DNA from 4 places in the Bacillus sp. mrc49 genome. Region 2 is predicted to be linked to each of the others. Evidence: predicted binding sites of a transcription regulator. Region 2 holds the regulator's gene; each other region holds the start of a gene.
What was found. Region 2 encodes Rex, which represses fermentation and respiration genes when NADH is low (regulators of the CRP and FNR family bind a similar motif). Its sites were predicted from a motif close to TTGTGAAATATTTCACAA; they were not measured.
Positions count from the first base shown of each region.

Region 1: a site for Rex is predicted at 1,204-1,221, ahead of qoxA (cytochrome aa3 quinol oxidase subunit II). Genes of this name have one in related genera too.
Region 3: a site for Rex is predicted at 1,713-1,730, ahead of CVN76_RS23025 (L-lactate dehydrogenase). Genes of this name have one in related genera too.
Region 4: a site for Rex is predicted at 2,164-2,181, ahead of CVN76_RS30060 (DUF1641 domain-containing protein). Genes of this name have one in related genera too.

Region 1 is NZ_PHNG01000788.1:43,783-46,958, reverse strand. Features, by position in the region: gene CVN76_RS25120 (DMT family transporter) at 1-465, shown strand, start outside; gene CVN76_RS31260 (BA3454 family stress response protein) at 734-868, shown strand; gene qoxA (cytochrome aa3 quinol oxidase subunit II) at 1,342-2,268, shown strand; gene qoxB (cytochrome aa3 quinol oxidase subunit I) at 2,326-3,176, shown strand, end outside.
Region 2 is NZ_PHNG01000789.1:12,942-16,117, forward strand. Features, by position in the region: gene CVN76_RS25185 (CPBP family intramembrane glutamic endopeptidase) at 1-714, shown strand, start outside; gene CVN76_RS25190 (YdiK family protein) at 711-923, shown strand; gene CVN76_RS25195 (redox-sensing transcriptional repressor Rex) at 953-1,612, opposite strand; gene moaC (cyclic pyranopterin monophosphate synthase MoaC) at 1,641-2,147, opposite strand; gene CVN76_RS25205 (ABC-F family ATP-binding cassette domain-containing protein) at 2,276-3,176, shown strand, end outside.
Region 3 is NZ_PHNG01000762.1:91,551-94,726, forward strand. Features, by position in the region: gene CVN76_RS23010 (uroporphyrinogen-III synthase) at 1-473, opposite strand, end outside; gene CVN76_RS23015 (hypothetical protein) at 635-1,156, opposite strand; gene CVN76_RS23020 (hypothetical protein) at 1,215-1,499, opposite strand; gene CVN76_RS23025 (L-lactate dehydrogenase) at 1,956-2,888, shown strand; gene CVN76_RS23030 (L-lactate permease) at 2,932-3,176, shown strand, end outside.
Region 4 is NZ_PHNG01000800.1:767,263-770,438, forward strand. Features, by position in the region: gene chbG (chitin disaccharide deacetylase) at 1-248, shown strand, start outside; gene CVN76_RS30055 (NAD(P)/FAD-dependent oxidoreductase) at 323-1,504, opposite strand; gene CVN76_RS30060 (DUF1641 domain-containing protein) at 1,544-1,975, opposite strand; gene CVN76_RS30065 (SMI1/KNR4 family protein) at 2,716-3,171, shown strand.

The DNA of each region.
Region 1 (3,176 bases), on a different contig from region 2:
ATGCTCCTTGCCACCCTTGTCATTCAGTATACCCCTAACGCCAAGGGCAATCATCAATATTTGCCCTGGATGATGCATACAATATTTGCAATATTCTCATTTGGTGTACTCGGGATCTTAATGACAACGACCACGCGCCTGCATCTGAACTCACTTGATATCCTGATATCGATGTATGGCGGCGGAACACTTTATTTGATGGCGGCATCGGGCATGAAGAATGAAAAGCTCAAGTTAAACGAAGTGAAAATCGGCTCTCTTGTGGGCTTATTGAGCATCATTGCTTATGTATGTTATTTCTTCGCTTTAAATACCGGAATTGCCAGCATCATTTTTCCCGTGGTGAGCCTGAACTGTTTAATCGTGGTTTTTGCCGGTTGTTATTTATTCAAGGAAAAACTAAAGTCCTATCAAATAGCCGGTGTTTTAGCAGCCTTGATTGGAATTATCTTAACCAAAATATAAAGAAACGACCCTGCTTCCAAAACAAAGCAGGGCCGTTTTCATTTTTTTTGACTGATTTTCACTATCCGGCGCTGAAACTTCACTTTTAATGTCCTAATCCTCATAAAAATATTGACAATTTTCATAAAATATCAGATAATTATGAATATTAAGTCATACAACCTCGTTCCCTTCGAAATGTTTGAGAAATCCACTCCCCTGGGTATACATGAAGTGTACTCCCCTCATGCTAAACTAAGTATACAAGACAAGAAAGGAAGAATGAATCATGGTAAAAGTTACAGTGAAAGTTGATTATAAAGGGAAATCCTATCAAACGAACGTCCTCACGGAACCTAGTGCAAATCAGGAACAAATTTTACAACAGGCCCTTCATCAAGTCCAGAAGCAATGGAGTGAATAAAAAAAGCAGGCATCGTTTTTAGATACCTGCTTTTTTTATTGCCTTTAGGCCTAAATTCCTCAATTTATTCGATCGGTAATCCGGTGTCTTTTTATATTAAAAAACAAATAAAACCCTTATAACCCTCGTCTTATTCATCACTTTCATATGTAATATTATTCTAATGTAATTTTCTTGAAATTTTACCAATTCACGAACGGTTCTTTTGAGAACAAATTTCAATTGAAAACAGCCTTAAATTGAAATAAACTAATACGCTATTATACTTCTTTTCTTATTATATATCCAACTAATAAGCTCATATCGCATTCTTTCACTATCTCTTCATGAACTTTTTGTGACATATGTCACTTTTGATTGTTTTTTTCCATATATGATACTAATATAGAGACGTCAGTTTGTGAACAATGTAACACTCACTCTGAATAACTTGTTATTTAGAATTTCCAATAAAGAAAGAAAGGGGTATCTATATGAAAATGAAATGGGCTTTATTAACTATAATTTTTTCCATCGCCACCGTACTAACTGGTTGCGACAACCCATTAGCTGTACTCGATCCAAAGGGTCCTGTAGCAGCAAACCAAGCTAATGTGATCATGATATCAATTTGGACGATGTTGGTTATTGTCTTAGTCGTTGTCATTCTCTATGCAATTATGTTATTTAAATACCGCGCTTCCAAGTCAAGCGATGACTATGTACCACCTCACGTGGAGGGAAGTCACGTTCTCGAAGCGATCTGGACAATCATTCCGATCCTTATCGTCATATTCCTTTCCGTTGTCAGTGTTCGCTCGACAAATGAAGTCGAGGCTACACCAAAAGGATATGAAGATCAAGAACCATTAATCATTTATGCTGCATCTTCAAATTGGAAGTGGCATTTCAGTTATCCAGAAGAGGATATCGAAACAGTAAACTACTTGTTCTTACCAACAAACCGACCAATCGAATTTAAGCTTTATTCTTACGGACCAATCTCAAGCTTCTGGATTCCACAGCTAGGCGGACAAAAATATGCGATGAGTGACATGGTCAACACTTTACACTTAGCAGCAGAAACACCTGGTGAGTATATGGGAAGAAACGCCAACTTCAGTGGTTCAGGTTTCGCTGAGCATACTTTCAATGTCAAGGCAATGCCTGAAGAGGAATACACGAAGTGGGTTGATGAAATTCATGGTACCGCTAAGAAATTGACGGAAAGTGAATTTGATAAGCTATTGGAACCAGGTCACGTTGGACAATACACATTCAACGGAACACATCTTGACTTCAGACCTGCTCCTGAACACAATCACGGTGCTTCAGGCAATGGAGAATCTAAACACTCAGAACACTCAAAACACGAAGATTCAAAAAAAGCAGATGAAGCAGAAACAGAGCATCAACATTAAGATTTAAAATTAAAAGCAGTTATTTAGAATAACTTTTCGAAAGGAGTCACAAAGAGTATGGATTACTTTGATAGATTTGCCGTACCACACAGCTCCCCTATGATTGTCGGTTCACAGATCGCAATCGCGGTTACAGTACTTGCAATACTAGTAGGCGTAACCTATTTTAAAAAGTGGGGCTACCTATGGCGCGAGTGGTTCACAACGGTTGACCATAAACGTATTGGTATCATGTACATTCTCGCTGCACTACTTATGCTTTTCCGTGGTGGAGCCGACGCAATATTGATGCGTGCTCAAACAGCAATACCTGATAATGGATTGTTGGATGGTCAGCATTACAATGAAATTTTCACAACACACGGGGTCGTTATGATCCTGTTCATGGCCATGCCATTCATTATCGGTTTAATGAATATCGTCACTCCTCTACAAATTGGAGCACGTGACGTAGCTTTCCCTCGTTTGAACGCAGTTTCTTTCTGGTTGTTCTTCTGGGGAGCGATGTTATTCAACATCTCGTTCGTAGTCGGTGGTTCTCCTGATGCAGGTTGGACAGCTTACTTCCCGTTAGCGAGTGTCGAATTCAGTGAATCCGTTGGGATGAACTATTACGCAATAGCGATTCAAATCGCAGGTATCGGTACATTAATGACTGGTATCAACTTTATCGTAACAATTTTGAAAATGAGAGCACCTGGTATGACATTGATGAAAATGCCGATGTTCACATGGTCAATCCTTATCACGAACCTTATCATCGTCTTCGCTTTCCCTGTTTTGACAGTGGCACTTGCGTTAATGACAATGGACCGTTTGTTTGGAACTAATTTCTTTACAATGGCTAACGGCGGATCGGATATGCTCTGGGCTAACTTGTTCTGGATTTGGGGACACCCTGAGGTTTA
Region 2 (3,176 bases):
TATTGGTTCGTCATCATCACTTACATTGCCATGCAATTATCCAGTATTGTCGGGGTACCCATCTTCATGCTGATAGGGACTTCAACCGGAATGCCTGCTGATGAACTTGAGCAAAAGTCTGCAGCATACTGGATCGTATTCAGCTTTTTCGTTGCATTAGCCTTGATTCTTTTTTTAATGAGAAAAGATATGAAGGAAAAGATGGACACAAGCAACCAAGCTCCCGTTTCCGAATCGATATTGTGGGCGATAGGCGGTGTGTTCTTGGCCCTGGCTGCTCAAGCTGTTGCTGGGATCATTGAACAAAATCTTGGTGTGGAGCCTGAATCGGAAAATACGCAGCAACTCATTGCAATCATTTCCCAAGTCCCCATGGTCATATTCGTCACTTCAGTACTCGGACCAATCATGGAAGAAATCATTTTCCGGAAGATCATTTTCGGATCACTTCATAAACGCTTTAACTTCTTCATTTCCGCTGTACTTAGCTCGGTTATTTTCGGCTTGGCGCATGGTGAATTGGAGCATCTGCTTTTATATACGGCAATGGGCTTTACCTTTGCTTTTCTTTATGCGAAAACTGGCCGCATCCTCGTGTCCATGAGCGCACATATTGCGATGAATACGCTTGTTGTCATCTTTCAAGTCGTGAATCGCGAGCAAATTGAGAAGATGCTGGATACTGCTCAAGCCTTCATCGGAGGTTTATTATGAAACGACAGTCACCCTTGTTCATCGGAATCATCTATGCAGGCTTAGGTGTCCTTTTTACGGCAATTGCGGTCCAAACCGTCAATTCGTCAGGATGGGGCATCTTCGCCTACATACTTGTCCTTATCGCGACGCTTGATTTTGGATCGGGCTTACGGATGATCATGATCCATTTTAAGATCAAGGCAGCGCAAAAAAATAAGAAAAAATAAAAAAAACGCTGCAAATGTGCAGCGTTTTTTCATTCTTCTAATGCCGCTTCCTCCACTACCGGATAATGCTTCAAAAAGTAGATGAGCGATTGGAGCTCCACGGCAAGGTCAATGTGGTGCACCCTTATGGATGGCGGCACCGTCAGCCGCGCAGGGGTGAAATTCAATATCCCTTTAATGTCCGCTTTGACCAGGCGATCGGTAATCGTCTGGGCCACTTGTGCAGGGACTGTCAATATAGCAGCCGTGATATTATTTTCCTGCAATAGTGTATCGATTTGGTCCATATGATAAATCGGCACATCGGCTATTTGCTTCCCTACCTTGTCTTCAGAAACTTCAAATGCCATTTCGATCTTTGTATTATTATTTTTTATGAAATTGTAATTCAAGAACGCAGTCCCTAAATTCCCTACCCCGATCAAAGCGACTTTCGTCAGCTCATCTTGATCCAGGGTTTTCCTGAAGAAGGATAATAAATAATTGACATTGTAGCCGTAGCCTTTTTTCCCAAGCGCGCCAAAGTAGGAAAAATCGCGGCGAATGGTGGCAGAATCCACTTTTACAGCTTCGCTTAGCTCTGCCGAGGAAACTCTTTGTTTTCCTGAGGAGTGTAAGTTCTTTAAAAATCGATAGTACAGTGGCAACCTTTTTGCAGTTGCCTGCGGTATCTTTGGGTCATGGTTCATCATTCTTCCCCGCCTTCACACATGCTTTTCAATCTCTATTTGTTTGATTTACTTGTCTTCTATAATCGCTGCTGGATACTCCACCGGTTTTCTCGACTAAGAATGTAGGCCCGATTACCATACCCTTATCCAAGGCCTTACACATATCATATACAGTAAGGGCAGTCACGGATGCAGCTGTTAACGCTTCCATTTCCACACCTGTACTCCCTTTGGTCTTGGCTTCCGTTTCAATCCCAAGTTTATATCCCTTTGGTTCCTTTTCCCAATCAAAGGCTATATTGACACCCTGCAGTGCAATGGGATGGCACATCGGGATGATATTGGACGTATTCTTGCTGGCCATGATCCCCGCAACTTGGGCGACAGCCAGAACATCACCCTTTTTCATTTTCTGGTTGGTGATCGCTTCATATATTTCATCGTTCACCATAATGCTCGATCGAGCCGTGGCCGTCCGGGTCGTTTCCGGCTTGGCACTCACATCGACCATTTTTGCCCTGCCTTGATCATTGAAATGCGTCAAGTCTGCCATTAAATAACCCCTCCTAAATAATACACTATTATTCCACTTTATGTAACAGCTTGTTTGGCCCGGAACCAAGCTATTGCCGATAATAACTATAATACGTTACACTAACAATAATCAATTGAGGTGAAACTATGATTTTATTACAAATCAATCAACTATCAAAATATTACGGAGCTGAACTTATTTTATCAAATATGAAGCTCGAAGTTCAGAATAAAGATCGAATTGCACTTGTCGGGCGGAATGGTGCGGGGAAATCCACATTGCTGAAAATCATAGCCGGCCAGCTATCGCATGATGGCGGTGAAATCATCAAGCCAAAAGGTGTCACGATCGGCTACATGGCACAGGATACCGGCCTTGAATCCGAGCTATCCATCTGGGATGAGATGCTGACCGTATTCAAGGATCTTATGGATCAAGAGAAGGAGCTGCGCCGCCTTGAAGCGGATATGGCCAAGCCTGATATCTTTGGAAATGAAGCCGTGTACCAAAAGGTTCTCAATGAATATGACGCACTGATGGTCGCATTCAAGGAAAAGGGCGGTTATCAGTATGAAGCGGATATCCGTTCCGTATTGCATGGCCTTCAGTTTGCAGACTTTGACTACTCTACCCTGATTTCCACATTGAGCGGCGGCCAAAAAACGAGGCTTGCTCTAGGGAAGCTGTTGCTAAGGAAACCGGATATATTGATACTCGATGAGCCGACTAACCATTTGGATATCGAAACCCTCTCATGGCTTGAACAATATTTACAAAGCTATCAAGGCGCTGTCCTCATCGTTTCCCATGACCGTTATTTCCTAGATAAAGTGGTCAATCAGGTCTATGAAATTTCCCGCAATAATATGAAAAAGTACTATGGAAATTATAGTTCCTACCTAGAGGGAAAAGCCGAGGATTATGAGCGGGACATGAAGCTGTTCGAGAAACAACAGGGGGAAATCGAAAAGCTCCGCGACTTTGTCCAACGGAACATCACAAGGGCTTCGACCACGAAAAGGGCGCAAAGCAGGCGCAAACAGCTTG
Region 3 (3,176 bases), on a different contig from region 2:
TGTTCATCCAGCCAATTCATCAAGAGCGGAGCCGGATCGCCATGAAGCTGCAGGGCAACCTTTACAGCGCCTGACAGATGTCCTTCCAGGTTGCGGACGAGTCCTGCCGTACTTCCATCATCATCACGGATCAACGGCTTGAGGCCAAGCTTCTTCAGCATATTCACCGTTTTATAGCCCCTGGCTGCGATTTTCATTGACCGTAAAGCTGCTATGAAACGCTCCCCCGCTTCCAGCTTCAATGCCGTTTTATATAAAAGCTCCGTACCCACTCCCGTCGTAAGGATGATCCAATCGAACTCCCCTGCCATCAAACGGGTGACATCCTCTTCCAAATGGGAATCATCAAGGAATACCGTCCCTTGTGCCGGACGAACAAGCGGGACTCCGCCAAGATTATGAACGATCTTGCTGAGCTCTTCCGTTTTCCTTGCCCCCAATAAAGCAATGGTCCTGCCATCAAGCTTACTCATGTTTGTTCCTCCTATATGTCAATTTAATTTTTGATCGTGCTGGTCCACCTCACATATTATACAAATTTTCAGTCTTTTACACCATGGAAAACGAATGACACCTGAAAATCCTTGACCTCTTCCAGGGCGGCGCCAGATTTCGTTCATTTTCCAATTCCCGATTATATCCGCTTTAAGTCTGATACATCTTGACCATCACATGACATGCCGTGTATGGCACCAAACCTAATGAATGCTTCCCCATCCAGTTCCCCCATATCGTCCACCATTGAAATGACAAATATATCAGCTTCCAGGTGTTTTATGAAGCCTTGCACCTCCCCGGGAACATTAAGGAGGTCAACCGAAACCAAGAAGTTATGTTTATGGGCAAAGTCGAGAAAACTCAAAAGCAAATCATCATTTTCATCAACGAAATCGAGATGACTTTGTTTTTTTGCCTGATATAGCTTCTTGATTTTCTTAATATATTTCGTCTGGACATTCATTTGGTGGATGTTATCGACATAAAGCAGGCGATAGCCATCATACATTCCGTTGGATGCCATATTGGCTGCCACTAAAAATGCATCCGACACTTTTAAGATTCTGACCACATCGAATTTCCTTAAGTCATTAGGATCCGAGTATAGTTCCACCAGTTCTTTTCTTTCCATCATATTAAGCAATTGTTTTTTCATCATTGATTTCCTTCCAACTGGAATTCACCGTTTTGCCAAAGCAAATAGCCTGTCACGCAGATCACGCGCTGTGAATGGCCCTCTGGGCAGCCTGCTCATCTCCTTTTTTCACAAAAACATCGTATTGAGTCATTTTGTTGCGATTTTGAAAGTCCGTGGAACCTAGCTGGAGAGGCGTTTTCGTTTTGAAGCCCACCCCTTCCCTTTCCAATTTTGCGATCACCTTAAAATAATTATCATGGCCGAATGCGGTATAAATACAAGTCCAATATTTATAGGTAATCAGTTTGGCCATTACCACACATGCTACGACCAAAATCAGCGTTCCAATGATGATATACTTCATACTTTCCAGCTCCTTTTCCAGTTTCAAACGTTTGGAATATCCCTTCTTTACACTATATTCTTTGTGCCATCGATCATCTCCTTTTTAAACGGCCTTCTCTTTGGTCAGGGCCGATTCGGCAACCATTGTAAATGCTGCTACATTCATATAAAAAACAAATTAAATATTTCTTTTCTTTGTTGCAATGTTGTCGTGCTATGTAGTACAATAACATTGTGAAATACTTCACAAAGTAATTACTTACAACAAGAACCCAAACGTGAAAACAGGCAAGCTTGCCATTTTTTTGCACCAATATGTGAATTTATTCACAAACTTAACAGGGGGATGATCAGGCAACCTTTCTAAAGAATGCCCCTGGGATACGGGGGACAGAATAGTACTGCAATGAAATTCGAGTAGGGAATTATTTATATCAAAAGTGATTTACATTCGGAGAAATTGGAGGTATTCATTATGAATTCTACAAAAGGAACGAAAGTCGTTTTGGTTGGTACTGGCGCAGTTGGGTCAAGTTATGCCTACGCATTGATGAATCAAGGAATATGCGATGAGTTGGTGCTTGTCGATTTGAATCAAGAAAAAGCGAAAGGCGATGTTATGGACTTAGATCATGGTCTTGTGTATGCGCCTAGTGCCATGAATATAAAATCCGGATCATACGAGGACTGTAAGGATGCAGCAATCGTCGTAATATGTGCTGGGGCAGCACAAAAGCCCGGAGAAACCAGGTTAGATCTTGTAAAGAAAAATATGAACATTTTTGAAGCGATCGTCGGCAGCATCATGAAAGCTGGATTTAATGGCATTTTCTTGGTCGCAACGAATCCAGTGGACATTTTGGCGTATGCGACTTGGAAATTTTCCGGTTTACCGAAAGAAAAAGTGATTGGGTCAGGGACTATATTGGATTCTGCAAGATTCCGCTCTTTATTAGGGCAAGAATTCAATACCGCACCTACAAGTATCCATGCCTATATCATTGGTGAACATGGTGATTCACAACTCCCGGTTTGGAGCTCTGCCAATTTCTCCGGTTTGCCGATCGCACCAAAATTAACGGAGGCAAGAAAAAAAGAGATTGCCGTCAGTGTCCGTGATGCTGCCTACCAGATCATTGAGTCTAAAGGTGCTACGTATTACGGAATCGCAATGGGATTGGCCAGAATCACAAAAGCGATCTTAAAGAATGAAAATGTCGTCTTGCCAGTGGGGTCATTGTTGGAAGGCGAATATGGCCATAGCAATGTTTATATCGGCACCCCTACTGTCATTAATCGCACAGGTGCAAAAAGCATTGTCGAGCTTACCCTTAACGAGAGCGAAACGGAACAGTTTGCCCGTTCTGTTCATACGCTTCAAGATATTCAAGCCCAATTTTGGGAGTAGTTACTTTCTCTAACCAGAATTTCTTACACAGGGAGCTGTCGATATGTTAGCAGAAACATATAACCCATTTAATAATCTTGCCCTTTCAGCATTAGTTGCAGCTATACCGATCCTTTTATTTCTATTATGCTTGACCATCTTTAAAATGAAGGGAATACATGCAGCCCTTTTAAACCTATTCGTTACCTTTCTTATTGTCCTCTTCCTCTTTAAGCTACCTTTGGGAGAAGCGATCGGAAGTGTGGTTCAAGGTACGTTCCAGGGAATATGGCCGATTGGCTATATCAT
Region 4 (3,176 bases), on a different contig from region 2:
TTACGGATCTATTCTTTGATGACTTTTATGGAGATATGGTTGCAGAAGATTACTTTCAGAACTTAAAGGGAAGGGTAAACGATGGAGCAAGTGTGGAAATAATGACTCATCCGGCCTATCTTGACGAAGAATTATTTTCTGTTTCCTCCTACAACGATAAACGTTTAAGGGAAACAAGCATTTTGACTAAGGCAAAATTGCCGGAAGGATATTTCCTTAGGTTCAGCATCAATCAAGTTAAGATCTGAATGTATAAACGAAAATCCATCACAAAAAGGACCATTCATTTGATGAATGGTCCTTTTTGAAATGATTCTTTATTTTAGTAGGCCAAGCTATATAGCGCTTTGATGTGTGATAGGTAGCGGATATTGCTTGCTTCCTTCATCAAAGTGGCCGGCAGGCCTTTCAGGGATGTGTTATTGGCTCCGACGGTTGCCACGGCATCCTTACGGCCAAGGCTCGCAAGCGTACCTGAGTTTACAGGCGTGAATACTTCAAGCTTCTTGCCTTCGAAGGCTGCATAGAGGTTATACCCGACAAGCTCACCCATTTGCCATGCGTTTTGTGCAGTTGGCGCGTATGGACGTCCGCCTTCTGGAGGGAAAGCAAGGGCGCTGTCACCGACAACGAATACATCCTTATGTGATGTCGATTGCAGGTATTCATTAACGGCTGCTTTGCCGCGATCGACTTCAAGACCTGATTCGCCGACGATAGGAAGAGCCGCAACCCCGCCTGTCCAAACAAGCGTATTGGCCGTGATCGTTTGTCCATCCTTCAATTCGATTTGGTTGCCTTTGACACCCGTTACAGGAAGACCTGTCAAGAATTCGACGCCGCGTGCTTCCAAGGAAGACATGGCCCGGTCGATTAGCGGATCAGGCAGCACAGGAAGGATTTTTGGACCAGCTTCAACAAGCTTGACTTTCAAATCCTTGAAGTCCACGCCGAATTTCTTGGCGATTTTAGGGAAATGATCGACGATTTCACCAATCAGCTCGACGCCAGTCAAGCCGCCCCCGCCAATTACGATGGTCGCATCGGCTTCATTTTTCGTTTGGGCATATTCACGAATGCGATCTTCGATATGCTTGTAAATTTGGTTGGCATCTTTCACCGATTTCAAGACCATGCTGTTTTCTTCAAGACCTGGAATGCCGAAGAATCCTGTTTGGCTTCCTAGTGCCACGACAAGGGCATCATAGGATAAAGTGGAGCCGTTGGAAAGCTTCACTTCTTTTTTATCAACGGAGAAAGACTCCACTTTTGCAATGGCAAGGTCGATATCTTTTCCTTTGAAAAGTTTTTCCAAAGGAATCGAAACAGCTTGTTCTGAAATCGAACCGCCTGCAAGACGGTGCAACTCAGTGATGATTTGGTGGGTTGGAAATTGGTTCACCACGGTAACCTGCACTTCATCCTTGTTGTAATATTCACGTACGGACAACGCAGATAGTAAACCAGCGTATCCGGCACCTAAGATGACGATTTGTTTTGACATAGTTAATCCCCCGTTCTTACTGTTTGTATGTTTTAGACATTATTTTTGGTTTTTACGTTCTGAAGAGACTTCCAGGAACGCTTGCGCGAAACGGAAAAGCTTTTGTGCCTCCGGGTCTTTCATCATTTTTAACAAGCCAAAAAGACCGATTACATCATGATTTGCTTCTGCGCGATCCTTCGCTTCGATTGCGGTGGCCGCTAGACCTTTCACGGAACCGACCACAGGTGTCGCGATTTCCGAGATCGCACTGACGGTATCGTTTTTCAGGACATCATCCGTTGCCACCGATTGAGCGAAATCATAAGACTTTGTTAAAATATTCACTAATTCAGTCAGCTTTGGAAGCTGATCGACTAAAGTATTGAGGGATGCCTGAACCTCAGGCTTTAAAAGCTGATCTAGGATATCCAATTTTTCTTGGTTTGCAGAAATACTAAGTGCATCATGTTCAGGTATTGATTTTGACATTACATCTACCATATCTAATTCCCCTTTAATCTAAATTTAATTTTGTTTATATTTTTCCGCCGATACTACTAATCATACGACTCTGATCTCTTAATTTCAAATGAATTTTACTTGATATGACTATAATTTTAGCTTGTTTATGAAGAGTGATCGGAAGGTAATGGGAGGTACCTACCATTCTGAGGTAATTTTGCAGCACTTCTCATTACCATGCCTTTATAAAGAGATTTCATAGGATATATACAAATATAATAGTAGGTTAATGGTGACTGTGGTATTTATAGAAGGACGTATCAAGAAAATAGTAATATTTATTATATTCATAGAGTGGGGCAGTTACATATTTCCCTTTTCATAAGTCTGCTTGTTGCATTCACATTTTTACAAACCGTCCCCGGATTTTATCCTCGTTAGGATGCCTGTCTTTTTTTCATGCAACATGGACTTATCGATGAAGAGGTCGTCCTTTTCACCTTTTATGGATAAGCATGGCCAAGAAATGAAAAAAATATCTGAAAATACAGAAAAAATGGTAAAATTATGTTAGTATATTTAAAAAAAGTGGTATGTTTAAGATTCTAATGAATAATTTATTCTTCAAGGAACTTCATCGGTAAAAGAACGTTTAATTCTTCAGTTAAGACGGGAACGATGTTTCAATAGGTTTCGATGAAAATGGATTCGGGAATGGAATTGTCGGGTTGGAAGTTGCGACTATATAATGAAATGGAGTTGGTATAATGGTTAATATTACCGGATATGGAAAATCGACACAAGAAGCAGTGGATGGTTTTCAGGAAATTGTCGGATTTGAAATTCCTGCAGATTATAAACAATTCCTCCTTAAGTATAATGGCGGCATATCTGAGGTGCAAAACAGCAAGTTTTATGTAGATACATTGGATACCCTCGTTTGCTTGAATGTTCTCTACGGATTGGGTCTTGAGGATCAAGGGCTGGATTTACGGAAATGGCACGAAGAAAATAAAGATGATTTACATAAAAATTGCATCATCATTGGTAATGATACGTGTGCCGGCAAGATATTGCTGATAAATAACGAAGAGGAAAAGGGAATATACTTTTGGGATCAAGGTTGGTATTCGGATCCTTCCAGCCAGGATGAAAATATTTATAAAATTGCCGAGAGTTTTCAATCCTTTATCGAAGGGCTGAAAATCCCGGAAGAAATCTAAATAAT